2 linked regions of the Thermogemmatispora onikobensis genome follow. The main gene of each other region encodes a partner of the protein of the gene in region 2 in a complex. Links are inferred from orthologs where the notes say so. Each region holds a gene or a part of one and is shown on either strand. Other genes may lie near its edges.

Region 1 (4,859 bases), on a different replicon or contig from region 2:
AACCTTGCCGACCAGATCCGCCCCCATATCGGCGGCCTTCGTATAAATACCACCGCCGAGCTGAGCGAAGAGGGCCACGAAGCTGGCACCGAAGCCAAAGCCGACGATCAACGACGGCGTCGTGGCCGGGCTGGACAGGCCGCCAAAGATGGTGAAGAGCAGAGAGACACCCAGTATCGAAAGCGCCACCACCAGGAAGCCGGAAACGGCTCCCCCGCGCAGCGCTACGACCAGGGCTTCGCCCAGGCTGCGGCGCGCCGCGCTGGCGGTGCGACTATTGGACTTCACGGCAACGTACATGCCTGTATAGCCCGAGATACCAGAGCAGAGCGCTCCCACCAGAAAAGCGAGAGCGGTGTGCCAGGCCAGATTGAACCGTGCAGCCAGCGTACCCTGGCCAAGGAGCGCCAGGGCGGCTGCCACCAGCACAGCCGCACCGATCGCCAGCAACGCGATGGTGCGATACTGCCGATTGAGAAAGGCGGTTGCGCCGGAGAAGATGGCATTCGCGATCTTCTGCATTGAAGGCGTACCTGTATCTCTCCGCAGCACGTCGTTGATCAAAAAGGCCGCAAACAGCACGGCGAGAAGTCCCACACCGATGGGGACCAAGATGTAATAGACCATTCAACCTCCTTGGAAGGCAGATAGTGTCAAAACGAACACCCAGCTCAAAGTGAGGCCAGAACAATCTGGCGATGGCCGTGACAGCAGGAAGTAGCAAGGCCCTGGTGCGGGCGGACTGACGATGCTAGCAGTAGAACATTATTCTTATTTATCATATTATCCTGTCTTTCGTCAAGTTTGAAAAATAGCTAAAGCTGCCTCTAGGCTGGCTCTGAAAGACCCTTATCAGGCCCACAAAACGCCGTTTGTTCCCCTTGTCCTCCCCCTTTGCTGCTGACATCTATAGTCGATGGCAAACCCCTGTAATTACACAGCAAATGGTCGAGTCATAATCAATAGGCCCCTCCCCTGTCCAGGACGTCCTGGGCCTGCGCGGAGGGTAGTCCTCATCAACCCCGGTGGCCGTTGCCAGGGCCAGTACTCTAGCTGCGTGAGGCAGTGCAGTGCTGTGGAGAAAAAGGCAAGCTCCTCTGCCCGGGCGGGATGGCAAAAAGAAGAGCAGCCGCCTTTGCTTCCAATTGGGCAGCCGGGCGAGCCAGCCAGCTCGTGCGAGGGATGAGGGCCTCGTATTTTAGGCCCGCTGGAAAGCCAGGCGCTGAGAAGAGATGAGAGAAAAAGAAGCCTGGCGCTTGCTGGCTTACGAAGAGGGATCGGCGAAGCCGCCTCTTTGCTGTTGTCAACGGCAACGCCGACGCTGTGCGCCTGTCTACACCTCACCGATCCCCTACGTTACTGCTGAGAGGATAGGAAGAGCGCCCTGCCACTCCACGCCCCACTCTCTTAGGTCGCGGGATCTGCTCGCCCGCTCTGTGCCGGGTACTATCCCGGCCAGGGTGAAGATGCTGCTGGTCTCACAATGGCATATACGGACCAGTGATCTGCTCAAAGCGCGGGCGATAGCGAGTTGGATGGTAGTCATCGGGATTGACGCGCCGTGGCGGCTTATCTTTCCCAGGGAGATCGGTGTAGATGATCTTGCCCTCGCGGTGGCCGGCCATCGCGCCGTGAATGCCCTGCTCCACCAGGCTCATGACCATATTGGCGAAATAGATGGCCATGTGGCGATCGTAGACATCTGGCTCGCCGCTGCGCAGAATATACGTCAGATCGATCGGCAAGAAGCGCACGCCTGGCAGGCGCTCGCCCAGCTGGCCGGCCAGGAACTCGGCCACGTTAGCCTTCTTGCGATGACCATAGGCATCCGCCGGACCGATCTCCGGTACGGGAATGCCCAGATTAGCCCCCTCGGAGAGCACAACGATCGAATAGTGGTTAGGATTATTGCGCCGGTCGTTGGCAACCAGCTCGGCCAGGTGATCGATATTGGCCGGCACCTCCGGGATCAGCAGGCGGTCGGCCCAGGTCACGATGGCCGTTTCCAGGGCGGTGAAACCGGCATCGCGTCCAAAGAGGCGGAAGAGTGCTGTCTCGCTGTGGGAGCCGAGGGTTGAGCGCAGGCGCCCGATGAACTCGCTTGCGCGGTTGATAGCCGTCTGGAAGCCGATGCAGTAATCAGTGCCAGGAACATCGTTGTCCATGGTCTTCGGGATGCCCCAAACCGGGACTCCCTTTGCCCCAAGCACAGCCCCGTAGCTCAGTGTGTCATCGCCGCCGATGACGACCAGGCCGTCCAGGCCTAGAAACTCAATATTGGCCAGAACCTCATCGGTCAGATCCAGATACTCCTGCGGGGCGCGTCCCTCACCGCGGTGCTTGAGATGCTCGGGCAGCTCGCTCACGCGCACGCGCGCGGGATTAGTGCGCGTTGAGAGCAGGATCGTTCCGCCCTGGCGATCGATCGTGCGGGTATTGAGCCGATGAAGCGGCAGCAAGTAGTGATCGTCCCAGGTTTGCGGGTCTTCGGCGCGAAAGATCTGCTCCTCGCGTGGGCGATTGCGGTTAAGGAAGGTGATGCCCCTCCAGCCGTAGCGGAGTCCGATGACGCTGATCCCCAGCGTCTCCGCCCGGTAGACCAGTGCTTTGATGGCGGCGTTTAGCCCCGGCACATCGCCCCCGCCGGTCAAGACGCCGAGCGTGCGGACGGGGCTTTTGATCTGTCCTGGCATGATTTCCTGTCCCTCCTGAGTTCCTAGGGATGCTAGGGATGTTTGCCTTCTGCAGTATCTCATAAACGGCGGCTCTGGTAAATAGGTGACTGACCATTGGCAAAGCAGGCGCGGTCGGGCCGGAAGCAAGGGCTGGGGCCTGGGCTCTGCTGTGTCGCTTTGTCGCGCCCTCCCTTGCCTTGACAGGCCTGTGCTCCAGATTGTATGGTGATAACAGTCATTTCGTTCTCTGGTGCCTCTTGCAACACCACTGTTTTACTTTACCCATTGGCTAGAGGAGTCTTTGTCGTCCTATGGCTCAGCAAGAATCTGCCATTCCCATTAAGGTGAACTTCCATTTTGATCCGCTTTGCCCGCTGGCCTGGCGTACGGCGCTCTGGATGCGCGAGGTGCGCCAGGTTCGCCCGGTGGCTGTGACCTGGCGCTTCTTCAGCCTGGAGCTGGTCAATCGCAAGGAGGGAGCGCAGCCGAACTATGAAGATCACGGTTGGGCTGGCCTGCGCACGCTGGCTCTGGTGCGGCGTCGCGAGGGCAATGAAGGCGTAGAACGTTATTATCTGGCGCTGGGTGCGGCCCAGCATGGTCGCCGCGAGAGTGTCTCTGAGGCGGCTGGCGTGCGCGCCGCGCTGGAGCGGGCCGGCTTGAATGCGGGTCTGGTTGATGAGGCGCTGGCTGACGAGTCAACGATCCGTGAGGTAGAGGCTGATCACCAGGAAGCGGTTGAGCGCTACCACGCCTTTGGCGTGCCAACCATTGCCCTGGAAGGCTCGCAGGTGGGGTTCTATGGTCCGGTGATTATCCAGGTCCCACGTGGCGCTGAGGCCGGCGAGTACTGGGACCATTTCTACTGGGCCTTGCGCCAGCCGAATCTCTATGAGTTGAAGCGCGAGCGCATCGGCGTCAAGCTCGAGCCGATCGCTGAGTAGATCGGTCGGGTCGATCCATCATCTATACTGTTCTGACCTGGGTCCGAGGGCAAGAGTCTTCCTGATCATGGTTTGGGGAAGCCTTTCTCTCGGACCCACTCTTTGTCTGGTCCCTCCTCCGCCTCTTCTTCTTCTTCTGCCCTGGCTCAGGCTCTCAGCTCCCATCAGGAAAAGGGATAATATGGTACGATTCGGCTAATCAGCTTGCCCTACTAGTAAAAGCGGACGGCAGGTACTACAATGGAACACGAACTATCCTGGTGACTGCGCGGAGAGCTTACTCGTGATTTTGCCTCAGTTGGCCTTCTTTAAGAAAGGATGGCCTCCAGTCCACTGGCGCCTGACCTGGCGCCTGACTGGTGCTTTGCTGCTGGCCCTCCTGGGCCTCTTCCTGGTGGGGGCCCGCCTGGTGATTTTTCTGGCCTCCTTGCCGACCTCTGTCAATCCTCCTCCCCTGGTGATCCCAACGCTGCGCGAATGGCATGGGGGCCTGGGGACCTTTACTTTGACCTCCGGGGCACGCATCGTGCTCGATCCTTCTTCAGCAAGCCGCCTGCGCGCTACAGCCGCGGTCTTTCAGCAAGATTTGCAGGCCGTCTCCGGCCTGCGGTTGCCCATCATTACACAGGAGGCCCCTGGCAGCGGCGATCTCTTACTTACATTGAAGAATGATGATGCGAGGATTGGCAGCGAGGGCTATGTGCTGTTGATCGCCGATAGTCTGACGATCAGCGCCCACACTGAGACGGGGGTGTTCTACGGCACGCGCACGGTGCTGCAGATGCTCATGCAAGACCCTGTTAAAAGCCAGCTGGCACGAGGTCTGGCGCGTGATTATCCCCGTTACCCCGTACGGGGTTTCATGCTGGACGTGGGACGGCGCTACTTTTCTCCTGCCTTGCTAGAGGACTATGTGCGACTCCTCTCGTGGTTTAAGATGAACGAATTCCAGCTTCACCTCAATGACAACGCCCCAGGTGCTGGTGAGCGAACTGACTGGCGACGACAGTATGCGGCCTTCCGACTCCAGAGCGCGCGCTTTCCCGGCCTGGCAGCGCGTGATGGGGCCTATAGCTGGACAGACATGGCCTCCTTGCAGGCGCTGGCCCAGGCGCATGCTGTTACCATTATTCCCGAAATTGATACCCCGGCTCACGATCTGGCCCTGACCCAATACCGTCCCGATCTGGCCAGTCCCCACGCTTCTAAAGAATTTCTCAATCTTGCCAATCCTGCTACT
Region 2 (5,787 bases):
TAATCCAGTGACGGCCCAGCTCCTGATCGCGATGCTCAATAGTCGCTCCACGCTTCAGCAGACGCACCTGCTGCGGCCCCAGGCCGGTCTCTTCACGGATCTCCGTGTAAGCCTGCTCCTCGGGACTGACCCCCGGCTCGATAAAGCCACTGATGCCGGCCCAACGTCCTTGATAGCTGCCAACCCGCTGGCTGCGCTGGACGATCAGCAGCCGGGGCCCCCCAGGCTGGTCGAAACGCAGGAGGAAGCTGGTGACAACGGGCGTGGGACGCAGGGGAGCAGTGGACTCCGCTGGTTGCTGTGTCATGATGTGACTCCCGTAGAGATTGATTGCACGAAACTAGAAAAGGCTGCGAACCTGCTAGAGAAACAATCGATCTTCTCAATTGAGCGTTCTTGACAGCCTCTCAACGCTCTTATATAGTATGCTTGGCGTACTATACGCCTTCTATATAGTATACTTAGCATATACCGTCTCTCGATACGATGGAACATAGCACTCGGTCACCACAAGCCCGGCAGGCGGGCCTGTTTGCCCTTTATCACTCTGGAGGTAGGCTAACGTGACGCCGACCATCATCGCCATCCTCGCAGCGGGCATTATCCTGGCGGCGCTCCTTGGAGCCGGGATCGCACTCGTCATCGGATACCGTTTAGGGGAGGCACGAAATAAAAGCAAGTTTGAGGAGCGTCTCCGGCTGGAGAAAGAGGCCAGCGAGCGTCTTCTCCTCGAAATGCAGCAGCAACAGCGAGAGGCCCTGCGTGAGGCGCGAGAAGAGACAGCCCGTTTCCGCGCTACCATTGAGAGAGAAAACGCCGAGCGGCGGACCGAGCTGCAGCGTCAGGAGCGGCGACTGCAGCAGAAGGAAGAGAGCCTGGAGCGGAAGATCGAGGCGCTGGAGCAACGCGAGCGGCGGCTGCAGGCGCGCGAGCGAGCCGTCGAGGAGCTGCGTCAGGAGGTCGACGAGCTGAAGCGCCAGCAGGAGGTCGAGCTCGAGCGCATCTCCCACCTGAGCGAAGAGGAGGCCCGCGAGCTGCTCTTGAGTCGCATGGAGGCCCTGGTTCGGACCGAAGCCTCGCGGCGGGCGCGCATCATTGAAGAGGAAGCGCGCGAGCAGGCCGAGGCGCGGGCGCGCGAGATCATCACCCTGGCCATCCAGCGCTGCGCCTCCGACCAGGTCTCAGAAGCCGTTGTCTCGGTTGTCCCCCTGCCCAATGAAGAGATGAAGGGGCGCATCATTGGGCGGGAGGGTCGCAATATTCGCGCCCTGGAGGCCGCGACCGGCGTTGATCTCATTATTGACGACACACCGGAAGCGGTCATTCTTTCGGGCTTTGATCCTGTGCGTCGCGAAGTGGCGCGCCTGGCCCTTAACCGTCTGATCCTCGACGGGCGCATCCATCCCACGCGCATCGAAGATGTCGTAGCCAAGGCCCAGCAGGAGGTCGATACTATCATCCGTGAGGCTGGCGAGCGGGCGGCGATGGAGGCCAATGTTCACGGCCTGCAGCCCGAGCTGCTCAAGATCCTGGGCCGGCTCCACTTCCGCACCAGCTACGGTCAGAACGTCCTGGCGCACTCGGTCGAAGTGGCCATCCTCGCGGGCACCATCGCCCACGAGCTGGGGGCCGACGTCAACGTCTGCAAGACCGCTGCGTTGCTACACGACATTGGTAAGGCCATCGATCAAGAGGTCGAGGGGCCGCACGCTGTTGTTGGCGGTGAGATTGCCCGTCGTTTCGGCAAGTCGCCCAAGATTATTCATGCGATGGTGGCCCACCATGCCAGCGAGATGGAGCCTCAGAGCCTGGAGGCTGCTATTGTCCAGGCTGCCGATGCCATCTCGGCGGCCCGGCCCGGGGCGCGGCGTGAGACCATCGATCTCTATCTCAAGCGCCTCGAGGCCCTGGAGAGCATTGCTAACTCTTTCCCCGGCGTCGAGAAGTCCTTTGCCATTCAGGCTGGGCGCGAGGTGCGCATTATCGTCAAGCCCGAAGAGATCGACGAATACGGTGCCAATCGTCTGGCCAGCGAGATCGCTCACAAGATCGAAGAGAGCCTTGACTATCCCGGCCAGATTAAGGTCTGTGTGGTGCGCGAGACGCGCGCCGTTGACTATGCCAGGTAAATCGCCTGGCCTGCTCGAAACCAGGAGCAAGGAAAGCGCCTGATGTGGCCAGCGGCGAGCGCGAGCAGACCACAGCTGTGGTCTGCTCGCTGCCCTCAGCTGCGATCACGCCGGGTCAATCAGGCTGGAGGAGATATGACCGATTACGCCGCCATTGATCTGCACACGCACTCAACCGCCTCGGACGGCCTCTATACGCCGCGGGACCTGGTCCAGCAGGCTCGCGAGGTGGGGGTGCACGTGCTGGCCCTCACCGATCACGACAGCACAGAAGGAGTGGCGGAGGCCGCGGAGGCTGCCGCCCAGCTAGGCATCGATTTCATCCCAGGCATTGAGATCAACACCGAAACCCCCGCGGGCGAGGTCCATATCCTTGGCTATTTTCTACACTACCAGCAGGAGGCCTTTCAGCAGGCTCTGCGCACTCTGCGCAACGCCCGCCAGCGCCGTGGCCAACGGATGGTCGAGCTGCTCAACGAGCAGGGTATCGCCATCAGCTGGGAGCGCGTGCGCGAGCTGGCCAAGGGAGCAGTTGGACGGCCTCATGTGGCCCAGGCCCTGGTCGAGGCCGGCTATGTTCAGAGCATTGAGGAAGCCTTTGCGCGCTACCTCAGCAAAGGTTGCCCGGCCTATGTACCGCGCTACAAGCTGTCGCCCCAGGACGCGGTGCGCCTCATTGTCAGCGCCAGGGGTCTGCCAGTAATCGCTCACCCCTTGGAATTACCAGGCCCTGAGATCCTGCGGCAGTGGCTCCCTGAGCTATGCGCGCTAGGGCTGGTGGGCCTGGAGGTCTACTATGGCCCTTATACCGCCGAGCAGGAGGAGCTGCTGCTCTCCCTGGCGCGCCAGTTCGATCTCATCCCCACAGGGGGCAGCGACTACCACGGCCCTGGCATCCATCCGACGCCCTTGGGGGGCCACCCCGTGCCTGCCGAGAGCGTGGCGCGTTTAAAAGACGCAGCAGCGGCTCGCAGCCAGCAGACGCCGCCCCCATTCAGGTTGCCGGAATCAGCTGCTGACTAAGTCTGGCTGCCACCTTCCCAACGCCCACAGGCACGCTTTCTTTTTTGTTAGCGGACCAGGGAAGAAGGGCCTCCCCTGGCGACCCTTCTTCCAGCAAGATCACCCAGCCAGCATCGACTCGACCTTACGATAGAACAGGAGGCAAGGCAAGGGTTTTGAGCGCGAAACCAGAGAAAGAGGAGCGGGGCCGTCGGCTCCTGCGCGACCTCCTGGAAACGGTGGCATTGACGCTACTGTTACTCCTCGTGGTACGCCTGACGGTCCAGCACTACTATATCGATGGACCAAGCATGGAGCCGACACTGCACAACCAGGAATATATCCTTGTCGATCGACTCGCCTACCTTTTTCATCCGCCTCAGCGCGGTGACATCATTGTCTTTCACTACCCACGCGACCCGAGCGTAGACTATGTGAAGCGGATTATTGCCATTCCCGGCGACACGATCACTGTCATCGGCCAGACCGTCATTGTCGATGGGGTCACCTTGCGCGAACCGTACACGAATCCCGACGATCCAGCCAGTCTGGCAGTCTATCCGCCGATTCGCAACCTGGTAATCGGCCCCGACCAGTACTTCGTGATGGGCGATAATCGCGGCGACAGCTCCGACTCGCGTCAATGGGGGACCGTGCCCAAACAGGACATCGTCGGCAAGGCTACCCTGGTCTACTGGCCGCTGGGAGCCAATAACTTCGGCCTGCTACCCGACGAGAGCAGCGTCTTTGCCGGCATTAAATGAAGAGGCGACAGATCCCATGCCGTGAACCACAGGCAATGCAGGCCCCACGCACAAGCCAGGCCCGCCGCCGCCGCCGCTGATCCCTGGCAGAGGAGCTACCGGTTCTGCCCCCCCACGAATGACAGAGCCTGCGGCTCCTCTGCCACTGGCTTTTTTGGGGTCACATGCCCGAGCAAGCACAGCCCCAGCAGGAAATCCCACAGCCGGAGGAAGAGCCAGATAGCCCCTTGCTGCTCTTCATGGGCAAAAAGGGAACGGCTGGGCCGAGATGAAGGGAGCTCGCCAGAAGGAAGGAGGCGCGGCAGCCAGCAGCAAGCACCCTATGAGGGGAGGGTGCTTGCTGGAAGCAGCCTTTTCGGCTATCGTTAATACAGTGTAGCGCAGGCAGCGGTTCGCCCACCTCCGTCGCCTCTCTGGCGGCAGAGCTTGATCGCTTTCTACCCCCAGGCTGTCGGCGCCACGCATCTAGGAAAAAGAGGGTACTCTCTCATAAGAGAGTTTCAAAATTGCCCAGGGTGGAGTACACTACCTTGGGAGTCTTTTGTCAGGTTGTTCCAGGTCTCATTGACGTTTGCCCATACATCAACAACAGGCTGGCAACGGCAAGGTCCATTCCTTTCAGCAATACAGATCATTGCGTACCTTCTTAGAGGGGGCGAGAGCTGTCATGAGAGCAATTACGCGAATGCCTATTTTCCTCCGGCTCTTCCTGGCCTTCGCGCTGGCTGCGATCATTCCCGCCATCGTGATTATTGTGCTGGGAACCTTCTTTTTGAATACCCTGACCGTCCACGGCCAGGCCATGCAGGTAGCCAACCAGGCGACGACGGTCTCCATGCAGGCCATGTCTGACCTTGAGCGCATGAATGCGCTGCTGGGCCAGTACCACTCAACGCTCTATGCCAACGAGGGTCCCTACGGCCTCAACAATAGCGCCATGACCCGCATGGCCACCTCTGCCGAGACCGAGATCCTCGACCTGGAGCATAGCTTCGGCAACGAGTTGAGCACCTACCAGCAGAATTTCATGTTGGGGTCGTCTCCTAACATGGACAGCGTGCGCCGGAGCCTCCCGGGAGATATCAATACCCTGGTCGCCAACCAGGCCCAGATCTTCCACATGGCCAGTCAGCAATGGTCGGATTATAAGCAGGCCCAGGACGCCGAGCTGACAGCGCTGAAAGCCAATCTCCCGCACGGCCAGACCCACAGCCTCCTCGAACAGGCCAACACCAGGTACGCCTCGCTCCTCAAAAGCTGGCAGCAGCTTGTGACCACCACCCAAACGATCAGCAATGAGGTGACCACCATCGGCTCTAATCAGATTGGGATGATCACCCTGGGAACGGTCATCGCTATCCTGGCCACGGCTATGGTGGTGATCACCATCGGCTATATCATTAACCTGACAATCACCCGCCCCCTGCGCCAGCTCGCCAACCTGACCAAGCGCATCAGCAAGGGCGATACCACGGCCCGCGTCAAGATTAATAGCCGCGATGAGATCTACATTGTGGCGAATTCGATGAACAACATGCTCGATAACATCGTGCGCTTGATCCAGGAGACCCAGGCCCAACGCGATAACCTGCAAGCCCAGGTGGAGAAGCTGGTGAGCGAGGTCAGTGGCGTCGGTGAGGGCGACCTGCGCGTGCAGGCCGAGGTGACGGCTGATGCCCTCGGCGTGCTCGCGGACTCCTTTAACTACATGGTCGAGGAGCTGGGGAATCTGGTGATCCGCGTGAAGACGGTGGCCCGCGAGGTGGAGCAGACGACAAGCCAGCTGATCGATGGCATGACCCAACTAGTGGAAGAGGATGATATGCAGATCCGCCAGATCAGCGAGGCTGCGGTCGAGGTCGAGCAGATGGCCGAGGCCAGCCGCCGCGTGG

Evidence for each region.
Region 1: rny (region 2) and BGC09_RS19375 share a complex: the UniProt entries of both Bacillus subtilis proteins name them as parts of the possible RNA degradosome complex. The link is inferred for Thermogemmatispora onikobensis from one-to-one orthologs.

The regions. Positions count from the first base shown.
Region 1 is NZ_BDGT01000060.1:16,632-21,490, reverse strand. What follows is about bases 587-3,369. They hold BGC09_RS19375 (6-phosphofructokinase), read right to left. Parts: upstream 2,694-3,369; coding sequence 1,479-2,693; downstream 587-1,478. Other genes in these bases: BGC09_RS19370 (mycothiol-dependent nitroreductase Rv2466c family protein), read left to right, coding at 2,987-3,369; BGC09_RS19380 (sodium-translocating pyrophosphatase), read right to left, coding at 587-627. Outside these bases: more of BGC09_RS19380, read right to left, coding at 1-586; more of BGC09_RS19370, read left to right, coding at 3,370-3,619; BGC09_RS19365 (beta-N-acetylhexosaminidase), read left to right, coding at 3,903-4,859. UniProt on the Bacillus subtilis protein: Catalyzes the phosphorylation of D-fructose 6-phosphate to fructose 1,6-bisphosphate by ATP, the first committing step of glycolysis.
Region 2 is NZ_BDGT01000012.1:12,625-18,411, reverse strand. What follows is about bases 1-2,846. They hold rny (ribonuclease Y), read left to right. Parts: upstream 1-563; coding sequence 564-2,129; downstream 2,130-2,846. Other genes in these bases: BGC09_RS07355 (PHP domain-containing protein), read left to right, coding at 2,265-2,846; BGC09_RS07365 (NUDIX domain-containing protein), read right to left, coding at 1-307. Also shown: more of BGC09_RS07355, read left to right, coding at 2,847-3,152; lepB (signal peptidase I), read left to right, coding at 3,308-3,895; BGC09_RS07345 (methyl-accepting chemotaxis protein), read left to right, coding at 4,581-5,787. UniProt on the Bacillus subtilis protein: Endoribonuclease that initiates mRNA decay. Initiates the decay of all SAM-dependent riboswitches, such as yitJ riboswitch. Involved in processing of the gapA operon mRNA, it cleaves between cggR and gapA.